3 regions of the Caulobacter sp. Root487D2Y genome follow, and region 1 is predicted to be linked to each of the others. Evidence: predicted binding sites of a transcription regulator. Region 1 holds the regulator's gene; each other region holds the start of a gene.
The links. The regulator LexA, encoded in region 1, represses DNA repair genes until DNA is damaged. The targets are predictions, from matches to a motif close to ATGTTCNCNANNTGTTCT.
Positions count from the first base shown of each region.

Region 1 (4,553 bases):
GGGTTCAGATAGAGCGGCCGGCCGGAAATCAACACCGCCACGGTCGGCACCCCCGCCGCCTTCAGCCGCTTGAGCAAGGCCAGGCTTTCGGCCGATCCGGCGTGCAGGGCGACGTCGGCCTGGTCGCCCTGGAACTCGGCATAGGGGTTCTCGCCGAACACCACGATCGCCGCGTCGGGCTTGGCGTCATAGGCGCCGTCGGGACTGAGCAAGGCCGTCCCGCCGCCCGCCTTCACCGCCGCTTCGATCCCGCCCCAGATCGAGGTCGCGCCCGGGAAGTCCGCGTTGACGTTGTCGTTGCCCTGCCACGACAGCGTCCAGCCGCCGGTCTGCTTCATGATGCTGTCGGCCCCGTCGCCGGCCACCAGGATGCGCTTGCGCGGATCGAGCGGCAGCACGCCGCCGTCGTTCTTCAGCAGCACCAGCGACTTACGCACCGCCTCGCGGGCCACGGCCCGATGTTCGGGCGCGCCCAGCAGGGCCTCGTCGCCGGCATGGGGCCGGGCCGACGGCTTGGGCTGGTCGAACACCCCGGCCCGCAGCTTGACCCGCAGCACCCGCCGCACGGCGTCATCCAGCCGCGCCATCGGGATGGTCCCGTCGTTCACCTCGCGGACCATCGCGGCGTAGAGCGCCTTCCAGTCCTCGGGCACGTTGAAGACGTCGATCCCCGCGTTGAAGGCCGTCGGGCAATCGCCCTTGGTGCAGCCGGGGATCTGGCCGTGGGCGTTCCAGTCGCCGATGATCAGGCCGTCGAAGCCGATGCGGTCCTTCAGAACCCCGGTCATCAGGTCCTTGTTGGCGTGCATCTTGACGCCATGCCAGCTGGAGAACGAGGCCATCACCGCCTGGACGCCGCCGTCCACCGCCGCCGGATAGCCTGCCCCGTGCACGTCGCGCAGCGTCGCCTCGTCGGCCAGGTTGTCGCCCTGGTCGCGCCCGCCGTCAGTGCCGCCGTCGCCCAGGAAATGCTTGGCGGTCGAGATCACGTGGTCCTTGTCGAGAAAGCTTGCCCCCTCCCCCTGCAGTCCGCGGACCATGGCGGCGGCGTAGGCGGCGACGATCTTCGGGTCTTCCGAGTAGCTCTCATAGGTGCGGCCCCAGCGGTCGTCCTGCACCACGGCCAGGGTCGGGGCGAACGACCAGTCCATGCCCAGCGCCCGCACCTCCTGCGCCGTGGCCGCGCCGATCCGGCGGACGAGGTCGGGATCGCGCGCCGCGCCCAGGCCGATATTGTGCGGGAAGAGCGTGGCCCGATAGACGTTGTTGTGGCCGTGCACGGCGTCGGACGCCCACATCATCGGGATGCGCACGCCGCCGTTGGCCGGATCGACCGACGCGTCGTAGTAGCCGTCGATCATCTTCAGCCAGTCGCCGACCGAGGCGTGCTTGTTCCCGCCAGGCACCGAGCCGCCGCCGTTCTCGATGCTGCCGATATGGTAGCGGCGCACGTCGTCGGGGACGATCGACTTCATCTCCGGCTGCAGGGTCTGGCCGACCTTCTCCTCGACGCTCATCTTCGCGAGCATCGCGTCGATCCGCGCCTCCATGGCCGGATCCCGGCGGACCGGACTGTGAGCCTGGGGCCAGAGGTCGGGATGGACGACCGGCGCCGGGGCGGCGGCGAACGCCGGCGCGGCCAGAGATCCGGCCAGGGCCAGGCTTAGAATGGCGGTCTTCAGCATCGCGTTTCGTCCCCGCCCGACCTCTGCGGGTCCCGGCGAGACGAGCCTAGCGCAATGACGACAACGCTGTCATTTCAAATTCGGCAAAGTCGAGGATCACCACCTCGATTCGAAAGGGTCGCCGGAATCCGATCGCGGCCGTCTGGGACGAGCCTGTATTTCCTGAGGAATTAAGCCGCCCGTCCGACGAACACCGTTAACTTGACATCAACGAAGAACACCTAGAGAACATTCACAGAGGTTTGCGGTTTGTTCCGCGACGACTGGCGAGGCCGGACATGCTTACGCGCAAGCAGCACGAGCTGCTGATGTTCATCCACGAGCGGATTAAGGAGAGCGGCGTCTCTCCCTCCTTCGACGAGATGAAGGAGGCGCTGGACCTGGCGTCCAAGTCGGGCATCCACCGGCTGATCACGGCGCTGGAAGAGCGCGGCTTCATCCGCCGCCTGGCCCACCGGGCCCGGGCGCTGGAGGTGGTCAAGCTGCCGCAGCAGGCCACGGCGGCCGCGCCGCCCAAGGGTCGAGGAACCTTCAAGCCCCAGGTGCTGGAAGGCGGCGGCCAGCCGCCGTCGTCGCCTCAGCCCCAGATCGCCGCCGACAACACCCGCGAGCTGCCGATCCTGGGCCGCATCGCCGCCGGCACCCCGATCGACGCCATCCAGCACGAACGCGAGCGCCTGCCGGTGCCCGAGACCATGCTGGGGGCCGGCGAGCATTATGTGCTGGAGGTGCAGGGCGACTCGATGATCGAGGCCGGCATTCTCGACGGCGACTATGTGATCATCAAGAAGGGCGACACGGCCAACAGCGGCGAGATCGTCGTGGCCCTGGTCGGCGAGGAAGCCACCCTCAAGCGCCTGCGCAAGAAGGGCGGCTCGATCGCCCTGGAGGCCGCCAACCCCAAGTACGAGACCCGCATCTTCGGTCCCGACCAGGTCGAGGTGCAGGGCAAGCTGGTGGGGCTGATCCGGCGGTATCACTAACCGCCCTCCTTCTGTCATCCCGGAAACGGCGCAGCCGTTATCCGGGACCGACCTGGAACGCGGCGTTCGGGCGTCGGTCCCGGATCTTCGCGCTCCGCGCTCGTCCGGGATGACAAGCGTTTCGTGCGTCAAGGCTGGGGACAGGCACATGTGCCTGTCCCCATCTTGTATCTAGGTCGGCATCCCCGCCGGCCGGTTCTCGGCATATTGCGGCACGTTCAGAGGCGGCAGCCAGGGCTCGCGCCGCCTCACCCAGACCTCGTACTGCGGCGTGAACTGGCCGACCTCGTCCAGCCCGCCCAGGTGGATCTCGATCTCGCCGTCGCCCTCGCCTTCCGCCGTCCAGAACAGCGGCGAGCCGCAGACCGCGCAGCCGTGGATCAGGCCGTGCTCGGCGCCGGTCCAGACCGTCGGCTGGCCCTCGATCCGCACCTTGTCGCTCCGGAACGCCGCGAAGGCGTTGAACGGCGCGCCGTGGCGCTTGCGGCAGGTCAGGCAGTGGCACAGCCCCACCCGCAGCGGCCCGCCCTCCGCCACGTATCGCACCGCCCCGCAGGCGCAGCCGCCTTGCCGTTCCATGGTCGTCTCCATCCGTCGCCTGGCCCTTAACGTCCGACCGCGCTTTGGGCCTCAGAAAGCCAGCCGGCCCTTCAGTTCGCCGAACGGGACCATCACGTGCTGGCGATAGGCCGGACGGTCCCGCAGTCGATCGTACCAGGCCTCCAGGCGCGGCAAGGCCGGACGGTCAATCTCGAGCTCGAAGTAGCGATAGAGATGGGTCCCGATGGCGATGTCGGCCAGGGACAGGGTTTCGCCGACGACGAACGGGCGATCGGCCAGCCGGGCGTCGACCCGGGTCAGGCAGCGGGCGGTCTGGTCCAGGGCCCTGGCCACGGCGGCCTCGTCGCGCTGGGCCGCCGGCGTGCGGTAACCGCCCCAGAACACGCCGCCCAGAAAGGCCGGCTGCAGCGCCGTCTGCGCCCAGTCCATCCAGCCGTCGACCGGCGCGCGGGCGGCCGGGTCGGCGGGCCAGAACCGGTCCGCCCCACGGGTCGCCGCCAGATAGCGCAGGATGGCGTGCGACTCCCAGACCACGGTCCCGCCGTCCGCGATCACCGGAACCTTGCCGTGCGGGTTCATCGCCCGGAACGCCGGATCGTCCAGCCCGCCGAAATCGCCGCCGGCCGGGACATGCTCGTGCGGAAGGCCCAGCTCGCCGACCAGCCACAACACCTTCTGGACATTGGCCGAACTACGCCGGCCCCAGATCTTCAGCATGCCTATCGCCCCGGAACGCCGGTCCAGGGCCGGACGCCCCGCAGCGGTTGGGCCCAGACGATCCACCACTCGCCGCCCCGGCGATAGAGCTCGGCCGCCCCGCCCACGGCGAAATCGTCGGCGTCGAGCACGACGCGGTCGCGGCAGGCCGGCGGGACGGGCGGCGCGGCGCCGCGCAGCACGACGATCTCGGCCTGGGCGCACATGGCCGCCAGGTCGGCCGCGTCCGGCGCGGTCTTGCTCCACGACAGGGCCAGGGCGACGGGCGCCTCGGCGGTCGGGGCGCAGGACCGCCGGCCGCAAGCGTAGAGCGGGCTGGGCGCGGCGCTCTCGGGCACGGCCAGACCCCGGCGGCGGCCCCAAAGCTCGGCCCCGAAGCGGCGGGCGTCCGGACGCAGCAGCACCGCCGCGCGGCCCTGGCGCACCGCCGCCGTGGCGCCGTCGGGGGCGATCCAGACGTCGGGCGGGGCCGGGCGCGGCCACAAGGCCACCGCCAGGGCCAGGGGCGCGCCCAGCCAGCGCAGGCGGCCGCGCCACAGGCACAGCAGCATCAGGCCGACGAAGGCCAGGGCCAGGGTGAACGGCGGGCCGCTGGCCACCACCCGCT
Region 1 covers NZ_LMFD01000012.1:142,128-146,680, forward strand. Annotated here, with positions in the region: gene ASD38_RS17930 (glycoside hydrolase family 3 protein) at 1-1,685, opposite strand, end outside; gene lexA (transcriptional repressor LexA) at 1,964-2,668, shown strand; gene ASD38_RS17940 (GFA family protein) at 2,840-3,247, opposite strand; gene ASD38_RS17945 (glutathione S-transferase family protein) at 3,299-3,946, opposite strand; gene ASD38_RS17950 (ComEC/Rec2 family competence protein) at 3,949-4,553, opposite strand, start outside.

Region 2 (4,553 bases), on a different contig from region 1:
ACGGCGTCAAACCGCGATCCTGGACAAAACCAAGCTCAGCGGATCGGTTGGGGACACGCACTCACCCCGAGCGCTCCACGAACCTGCCGAGGTCTTGCCGTGAGAGCATGTCCCCGACTGTAGTGCGCCCCCGCGCGAAATCGGACAGGGCGTCACCCCTCTCCCTCCCACGCCTACGGCGCGGGTCCCTCCCTCTCCCCTCCGGGAGAGGGTTTCTCTAGAACGCCCCCTCGCCCGTCGCCGCGCCCAGCGCGTTGGTCCGCCGATGGGCCAGCGCCTCGGCGACGTGCACCCGGTGGACGCTGACCGCGCCCTCCAGGTCGGCGATGGTGCGGGCCAGGCGCAGCACGCGGGTCCAGCCGCGGGCGCTGATCTGGCCGGCTTCGGCGGCGCGGGCCAGCAGGCCGCGTCCGGCCTCGTCGAGATCGGCGATCTTCTCCAGATAGCGGCCCTCGGCGCGGCCGTTCAGGGCCTCGGCGCCCGACGGCGCGCCCTCGATCGCCTCCGCCCGCTCGACCTGCAGCCGACGGGCCCGCGCCACCCGGGCGGCGGCCTCGGCGGTGCCTTCGGACGGCGGCGGCAGGGCCAGGTCGGCGGCGGTGACGGCGGGCATGTCGACGGCCAGGTCGATGCGGTCCATCAGCGGCCCGCTGACCCGGCCCTGATAGTCGCGGAGGCAGCGCGGGGCCTTGCCGCAGGCCCCGCGCCCGGCCCCGCCATGGCCGCAGCGGCAGGGGTTCATCGCCGCCACCAGCTGCACCCGGGCCGGATAGCGGACATGGGCGTTGGCCCGGGCCACCATCACCTCGCCGGTCTCCAGCGGCCCGCGCAGGCTGTCCAGCGCCTGGACCCCGAACTCGGGCAGTTCGTCCAGGAACAGCACGCCGTTGTGGGCCAACGACACCTCGCCCGGCTTGGCCTTCAGCCCGCCGCCGGTCAGGGCGGCCATCGAGGCGCTGTGGTGCGGGGCGCGATAGGGCCGGGCCCGGGTCAGGGTGCCCTTGGCGATCAGCCCCGCCACCGAATGGACCATCGAGGTCTCCAGCAGTTCGTGCGAGCTCAAGGGCGGCAAGAGCCCCGGCAGGCGCTGGGCCAGCATCGACTTGCCCGAGCCCGGCGGGCCGCAGAACAGCAGGTTGTGCGAGCCGGCGGCGGCGATCTCCAGGGCCCGCTTGGCGTGCTCCTGGCCCTTGACGTCGCGCAGGTCGCGGACCGCCTCGCCCTCGATCACCGGGCCGGGCGCGGGCGCCGACAGGATCTGGCCGCCCCGGAAGTGGTTGATCAACGCCACCAGCGAGCGCGGCGCCAGGATCCGCGTGCCGCCGGCCCAGGCCGCCTCGGGCCCGCAGGCCTCGGGGCAGATCAGGCCCAGGTCCATCGCCCCGGCGGCCATGGCGGCGGGCAGGGCCCCGGCGCAGGCCGCGATCCGTCCGTCCAAGGACAATTCGCCCATCGCCGCCCAGCCGTCGAGGGCGTCGATCGGAATCACGCCCATCGCGGCCATCACCGCCAGGGCGATGGGCAGATCGTAATGGCTGCCCTCCTTGGGCATGTCGGCCGGAGCCAGGTTGGCGACGATGCGCCTTGGCGGCAGGGCCAGGCCCATGCCGGCGAATGCTCCGCGCACCCGCTCCTTGCTCTCGGCCACGGCCTTGTCGCCCAAGCCGACGATGACCATCACCTGCTGACCGCCCGTCAGCTGGACCTCGACGTCGACGCGCCGCGCCTCCACGCCCTCGAACGCCACCGTGACGACCTTTGCGGCCATTGGGTTTTCGCCCCTTTGCCCCACTGTTTTATCCACAAGCCAAGCATGGCCGTTGGAGCGGAGCAAGAACGAAAAACGAACATTTCAGGAAAGTGTGACGATTCAGTCGTCTACAGGTAGGTCCTAATCCTCAGGTGGAACTGAGCTCGGCGATCCGATCCCAGAGGATCTCGGCGGCGTCCGCGCCCCCGAAACGCTTGAGCTGCTGGGCCCCGGTCGGTGAGGTGACGTTGATCTCGGTCAGGTATTCTCCGATCACATCGATGCCGACGAACAGCAGGCCGCGCCGCTTCAGTTCCGGGCCGATGATCGCGCAGAGCTCCAGATCGCGCTTGGTCAGCTCCACGGCCTCGGCCCGGCCGCCCACGCGGAGGTTGGAACGCACCTGGCCGGCGGCCGGCACGCGGTTGACCGCGCCGACCGGCTCGCCGTGGACCAGCAGGATGCGCTTGTCGCCCTTGCTGACGGCCGGGACGAATTTCTGGGCGATCACCTGCTCGCGGCCGATCATGGCGTGCAGTTCCAGAAGGGCGTCCAGATTGGGGTCGTCGGCCAGCAGCCGCGCCACCCCCGAACCGCCGCCGCCGTAGAGCGGCTTGAGCACGATGTCGCCGTGCTTGGCCCGGAAGTCGTAGATCGCCTGGTGGTCGCTGGTGATCAGGGTCGGCGGCTGGACGCCCGGGAAATCGGTGACGAACAGCTTCTCGGGCGCGTTGCGCACCTCGGCCGGATTGTTCACGACCAGGGTGTGGGGGTGAACCTTCTCCAGGAAGTGGGTGGCGGTGATGTAGGCCATGTCGAACGGCGGATCCTGGCGCATCAGCACCACGTCGACGTCGTCCTTCATATCCAGCAGCACGCTCTCGCCCAGCTCGGCGTGGGCGCCCTGGGTCTTGGTCAGCGTCAGGGGTTGGGCGCGGGCGAACACCCGGCCGTCCTCCATCGACAGCTTGTCGGGGGTGTAGAACCACAGCTTGTGGCCCCGGGTCTGGGCTTCCCACATCATCAGGAAGGTGGTGTCGGTTTCGATGTTGATCCCCAGGACGGGATCCATCTGGACGGCGACTCTCAGCGACATGGGGACTCCGGATCGGCTTGGGCGGGGGTCCCGCACGCGATTGCCTAGTTAAGGCGGCGGAGCCCCGAATGCGAGAGGCGACTTGCCCGTCGACCGGTTGACGTCGCGGCGTCCTTGAAAGGCCGGGCGGCTTCACCCAGGCTCGCTCGCACGAAGATTTCCGGCGCGGACGCAACCGCCCAAGGGAGGCCAAGCCCATGAAAGCCATCCAGATCGCGGCGCCCGCCGGTCTCGACGCCCTGCGGTTTGTCGACCTGCCCGATCCGGGACCGCCGGGGCCGGGCGAGATCCTGGTCCGCCTTCGCGCCAGCTCGCTGAACTATCACGACTATCTGGTGGCGATCGGCGGCATTCCCACCGCCGACGGCCGCATCCCGATGTCCGACGGGGCCGGCGAGGTGCTGGCGGTCGGGGAGGGCGTCAAGGACTTCGCCGTCGGCGACCTGGCGGTCTCGACCTTCTTTCCGCTCTGGCAGGACGGCGACGCGCCGGACGACGGCTTCGCGGGCGTGCCGGGCGACGGCGCCGACGGCTACGCCCGGGAGCTGGTTGTGGCGCCCGCCACGGCGTTCACCCGGGCGCCCAAGGGTTGGGACGCCGCCGAGGCCGCGACGATCACCTGCGCGGGCGTGACCGCCTGGCGGGGCCTGGTCGGGGACGGCGCGCTCAAGGGCGGCGAGACCGTGCTGGTGCAGGGCACGGGCGGGGTGTCGATCTACGGCCTGCAGATCGCCAAGGCCTTTGGGTGCACGGTGATCGCCACCTCGTCGTCCGACGAAAAGCTGGAGCGGCTCAAGGCGCTGGGGGCCGACAGCCTGATCAACTACAAATCCGAACCCGAATGGGGCAAGGCCGTCCGCAAGCTGACCGACGGTCGCGGCGTGGATCACATCCTGGAGATCGGCGGCGCGGGCACCCTGCCCCAGTCCATCGTCGCGGCGCGCAACGGCGGCCATATCGCCCTGATCGGGGTCCTGGCCGGTGTCGCGGGGCCCGTGCCGACCGTGGCGATCATGGGCAAGCAATTGAAGGTCATCGGCCTGACCGTCGGCAGCCGCCGCCACCAGCTCGACATGATCCGGGCGATCGACGTGGCGGGCTACCGGCCGGTCCTCGACAGGCGTTTCCCGCTCGAACAGCTGGCCGACGCCTTCCGCCACCAGGCGTCAAACCGCCATTTCGGCAAGATCGTCGTCGATATCTGACGGTCAGTTGAGTCTGAGCCGCATCCGCTCCCGGGCCGCCCGGGCCGCGATGGTCGCGCCGCCGTCCAGGACCTGGGCGCGCGACAGGGCCTGCAGGGCCCCCGCCAGCGCCCCCTGCCCCTCGCGGGCGGCGGCGACGTCCAGCCAGGGATGGTGGTCGGTGGGATCGAGCAGGGCGCGGCGCAGGGCCGAGCGCTCGGCCCGGGCCCAGTCGCGGGCCTGCTGGGCGCGGGCGAAGATGTTGTTCTGCAGGCGGATCAGCACGGCCCGGTCGGTGATCGGGCTCATCAGCACGTCCAGCTTGGCGGCGACGTCGGGCATCAGGCCGGTGCGCAGGGCCCGGCGCGACAGCTCGGACGGCAGCACGACCCGCCCCTCGCTGAACGGGTCCAGGGCCAGCGGCCCCTCCTCGGTCTCGATGCGCAGCAGGAAGTGGCCCGGGAAGTCGACGCCGTACAGGTCCAGGCCGCAGGCGCGGCCGGCGTGCAGGTAGAACACGCCC
Region 2 covers NZ_LMFD01000001.1:608,303-612,855, reverse strand. Annotated here, with positions in the region: gene ASD38_RS02765 (YifB family Mg chelatase-like AAA ATPase) at 218-1,768, opposite strand; gene gshB (glutathione synthase) at 1,899-2,846, opposite strand; gene ASD38_RS02755 (zinc-dependent alcohol dehydrogenase family protein) at 3,044-4,051, shown strand; gene ASD38_RS02750 (SirB1 family protein) at 4,055-4,553, opposite strand, start outside.
Region 2: ASD38_RS02765 (YifB family Mg chelatase-like AAA ATPase) is a predicted target of LexA. The motif match lies at 1,834-1,851, and genes of this name have one in related genera.

Region 3 (4,553 bases), on a different contig from region 1:
TTGTCGAAGTTCTCCAGCCCCTCGATCCGCTCGTGCGAGGCCGGGGCGTCGCTGGCGTTGTTCAGGCGGCGCGCGGCGGCCTTGTACAGGGTCTCGATCGTGAAGGTCGACTTGCCGCCGCCCGACACGCCGGTGATGCAGGTGAAGGCGCCGACCGGGATCTCGCCGGTGACGTCCTTCAGATTGTTGCCCCTGGCCCCGACGACCCGCAGCATCTTCTTCTTGTTGATCGGCCGGCGCTGTTCGGGCACCTCGATCTCGCGCACGCCGGTCAGATACTGGCCGGTGATGCTGTTGGGATTGGCCATGATGTCGGCCGGCTTGCCCTCGGCGACGATCTCGCCGCCGTGCACGCCCGCCGCCGGACCCATGTCGATCACATAGTCGGCGGTGAGGATGGCTTCCTCGTCGTGCTCGACCACCAGCACCGAGTTGCCCAGGTCGCGCAGGCCCTGCAGCGACTGCAGCAGGCGGGTGTTGTCGCGCTGGTGCAAGCCGATCGACGGCTCGTCCAGCACGTAGAGCACGCCGGTCAGGCCGCTGCCGATCTGGCTGGCCAGGCGGATGCGCTGGCTCTCGCCGCCCGACAGGGTGCCCGAGCCGCGCGACAGGTTCAGATAGTCCAGGCCCACGTCGACCAGGAACCGCAGGCGGTCGTTGATCTCCTTCAGGATCCGCCGGGCGATCTCCATCTGCTTGTCGGAGAGGTGGCCTTCCAGCGCCGTGAACCAGTCGCGGGCCGGGCGGATGGCCAGGTTCGAGACGGCGGCGATGTCCAGGCCATGGATCTTCACGGCCAGGGCTTCGGGCTTCAGGCGCTTGCCGTGGCAGACCTCGCAGGGGGTGTCGGACTGGTAGCGGCCCAGCTCCTCGCGCACCCAGCTGGAGTCGGTCTCGCGCCAGCGGCGCTCGAGGTTCGGCAGCACGCCCTCGAAGGGCTTGGCCACTTCGTATTTGCGGGCGTTGTCGTCGTAGACGAACTTGATCTTCTCGCCCTTGGAGCCTTGCAGCACGATCTGGCGGGCGCTTTCCGGCAGCTTGTGCCAGGGCTCGTCCATCGAGAAGCCGTAGTGGCGGGCCAGGGCCTGCAGGGTCTGGGTGTAGAGCGGCGAAGGCCCTTTCGCCCAGGGCGAGACGGCGCCCTTGTGCAGGCTCTTGTCCTTGTCGGGAATGACCAGGTCGGCGTCGAAGGCCAGCTTGGCCCCCAGGCCGTCGCAGGCCGGACAGGCGCCCGCCGGGTTGTTGAACGAGAACAGCCGCGGCTCGATCTCGGCGATCGTGAAGCCGCTGACCGGGCAAGCGAAGCGTTCGGAGAACAGCAGCCGGCGCGGCTCCTTCTCGCCTTCCTCGACATTAGCCCACTCGGCGACCGCCAGGCCATCGGCGAGACGGAGCGCCTGCTCCATCGAGTCAGCTAGACGCTGCTCCATGCCCGGCTTGGTGACGATGCGGTCCACGACCACGTCGATGTCGTGCTTGAACTTCTTGTCGAGGATCGGGGCGTCCTCGATCGGATAGAACTCGCCGTCGATCTTCAGCCGCTGGAAGCCGGCCTTCTGCCACTCGGCGATCTCTTTCCGATATTCGCCCTTGCGGTCGCGGACGACCGGGGCCAGCAGGTAGAGACGGGTGCCTTCGGGCAGGGCGGTGATCTTGTCGACCATCTGGCTGATGGTCTGGCTCTCGATCGGCAGGCCGGTGGCCGGCGAATAGGGAACGCCGACCCGCGCCCACAGCAGGCGCATGTAGTCGTGGATCTCGGTGACCGTGCCCACCGTCGAGCGCGGGTTGCGCGAGGTGGTCTTCTGCTCGATCGAGATGGCCGGCGACAGGCCCTCGATCAGGTCGACGTCCGGCTTGCTCATCAGCTCCAGGAACTGGCGGGCGTAGGCCGAGAGGCTCTCGACATAGCGGCGCTGCCCCTCGGCGTAGATGGTGTCGAACGCCAGCGAGCTCTTGCCCGAGCCCGACAAGCCGGTCAGCACGACGAGCTCTCCCCGCGGGATGTCGACGCTGACGTTCTTGAGATTGTGCTCCCGCGCGCCGCGCACGCGGATGAAGTTCAGTTGTTCAGCCATGTTTTCCGGAACGCGTGGGGGCCGTGGGGGGAGCCGCGGCGCGACGGCTATATGTAGGGCGCGGGACGGGAATTAACACAAGAACAAGATGCGAACAAATGTCGCGGGTGCGTGCTTGCTCCAGCTGCTGACAGTAGGTGTCAGCAGGAGGCTCGCTGTGTGGTCAAGCTCGCCCCTTGTCTAAGTCCGGCGAAGGTTCCTAAGGTTGTCGCATGAACAGGGTTCGCCAGATTCTCGCCGCCGCCGCTTCGTTCGCCGCCCTGCTCGTGGCCGCGCCCGGCCACGCCGCCGAGCCGTCGGTGTTCGCGTCGCTGGACATCAACAAGGCGCAGGGATGGGCGGACGCCCTGGCCGCCTGCGACATGACCCGGTTCTTCCTGTCGAATCCCGACCTGGAGGCCGGCACGATCATCGCGCCAGGCGGGGGCATTCTCTACAAGCCGCTCTTCATCCCGGAAAAGACGCTCTACACGCCCTCGCTGAACGACGCGCTCGACACCTTGGTGCTGGTCGGCCAGGTCAAGCGTGAGGAGGTGGTCGAGGCGCGCTTCCAATTCGCCTCGACGCTGATCCCGCGGTTCCACAAGGCCGGCGAGGTCGACAAGGCCTTCCTTAAGGACCAGATGAAGCTCTGCAACGTCCTGACCGACGACGTGAAGAAGCGTTACGGCGGCTAGAGCGTGACAGCCGAAAGTGGATGCCGGTTTCGGCGTCCGTCACGCTTCTGAACTAGAGCCGCGCCGCCGCCAGGATCGGGCCGCCGTTCTTGGCCTGGACCAGCACCGCCGTGCGCAGGGCCGGATCCGCGGGCGGCAGGGTGGCGAACGCGACGGGCGCGCCGTTCCAGCCGCCCAGCCGGGTCAGTTCACGGACCACGTCGCGGTGGGGCAGGGTCTTGCCGTTGTTCTCGCCGCGCTGGATGGCCACTTGCTGGACGCGCGGATCGTAGCGCACCAGCCAGACATCGGCGCCGGCCTTGGGCGCTTGGCCCGCTCCGATCTCGACCCGGCCGCGCGACAGGGCGACGCTGGCGTCCACGGCCGGCCGGGCGCGGCGCAGGGCGGCGTCAAGCTCGCGGGCGTTCACGCCGATCAGGTCTTCGCGGCCCTCGACCACCATCTGCGGCGTGCCCAACTGGGCGCCCAGGCCGCGGGCATAGGCCTTCTGCCGGTCGGTGAAGGCCGGCTTGGCGAAGGTGTCCTTCCAGCCCAGCTGGTCCCAATAGGTGACCCCGAAGCTGAGCGCCAGGACATCGGGCCGGTCGGCGACGGCGTTGAGATTGGCGTTGGCCGGCGGGCAGGACGAACAGCCCTGGCTCTGGAACAGCTCCAGCACCACCGGGCGTTGGGCCGAGCCGCCGGCGGCCGCCCCCGGGGCCGACAGGGCCCAGGCCCCGACGGCCGCCGCCAGGACGCCGCCGGCCGCCAGGCTGGCCCAGGCCGTCTTCCGCATCGTCGTTCGTGTCATGGCGCGCGTCCCTGTTGACCGTCGAGGATCAGTTCGCGGCGGGGCGGGTCAAGGTTACAGCGTTCACGAACAATAAACCGCCTTTGGAAGCGCAACCTTCAGCACCGCCGGTGTCTAACGAAGCAAGGCCGCGCATCGAGCGCGCCGTTCGAGGACGACCAGCGTGGCCAAGGCGGCGGCGAAAATGGATGCGAAGCCGGCGACCCCCGCGGCCTCGGAAGCTCCGGCCAAGGGCAAGGGCAAGGGCGGCAAGGCCGCCAAGGTCGCTCGCCAGCGGTCCGAGATCGACGACATCATCACCCTGGTGGTCTGCGTCGCCTGCACGATCTGGGCCCTCAAGATCATCGTCGACCTGGGCGCGCTGAGCTTCTAGGCGGCTCGATCGGCGTCGCCCGATCTTTCAGCCGTCAAAGACGCTGTCATCCCGGACGTAGCGCAGCGCCGATCCGGGACCGACGCGTGAACTCGGCGCTTCCGGCGGTCCCGGATCATCGCTGCGCTACGTCCGGGATGACAGCTCTAGGATGTAGCTGGAGCAGTTACCCCAGCACCGCCGCGGCCGCGCCTTTCGGTGGACCGCTCAAGGCCGCGTCCAAGGCCGCCACCAGGCGTTGGGCCGCGATCGGCTTGGCCACGAAGCCGTCCATGCCGGCGGCGAGATAGCGGTCGGTCTCGTGGGTCAGGACGCTGGCGGTGACCGCCAGGATCGGCGTGCGGCTCCGGCCCTCGACCACCTCGCGCGCGCGGATGACCCGACCGGCCTCCAGCCCGTCCATGCCCGGCATGTGGATGTCCATCAGGATGGCGTCCCAGGGGGCCGCCTCCCACATCGCCACCGCCTCGTGACCGTCCCGCGCCACGCCGCAGGCGACGCCCATATGGCTCAGCATGGCCTGGAGGACGGTGCGGTTGGTGGCGTTGTCGTCGACGACCAGCATCTTCAATTCGCCGTCCATCGCCGGTTCGTCGTGCGCCGCTTGCGCGGGCGCCGGCGGGGCCAGCGGCGCC
Region 3 covers NZ_LMFD01000003.1:104,706-109,258, reverse strand. Annotated here, with positions in the region: gene uvrA (excinuclease ABC subunit UvrA) at 1-2,078, opposite strand, end outside; gene ASD38_RS06300 (hypothetical protein) at 2,291-2,755, shown strand; gene ASD38_RS06295 (DUF1223 domain-containing protein) at 2,808-3,545, opposite strand; gene ASD38_RS06290 (hypothetical protein) at 3,730-3,918, shown strand; gene ASD38_RS06285 (ATP-binding protein) at 4,085-4,553, opposite strand, start outside.
Region 3: uvrA (excinuclease ABC subunit UvrA) is a predicted target of LexA. The motif match lies at 2,159-2,176, and genes of this name have one in related genera.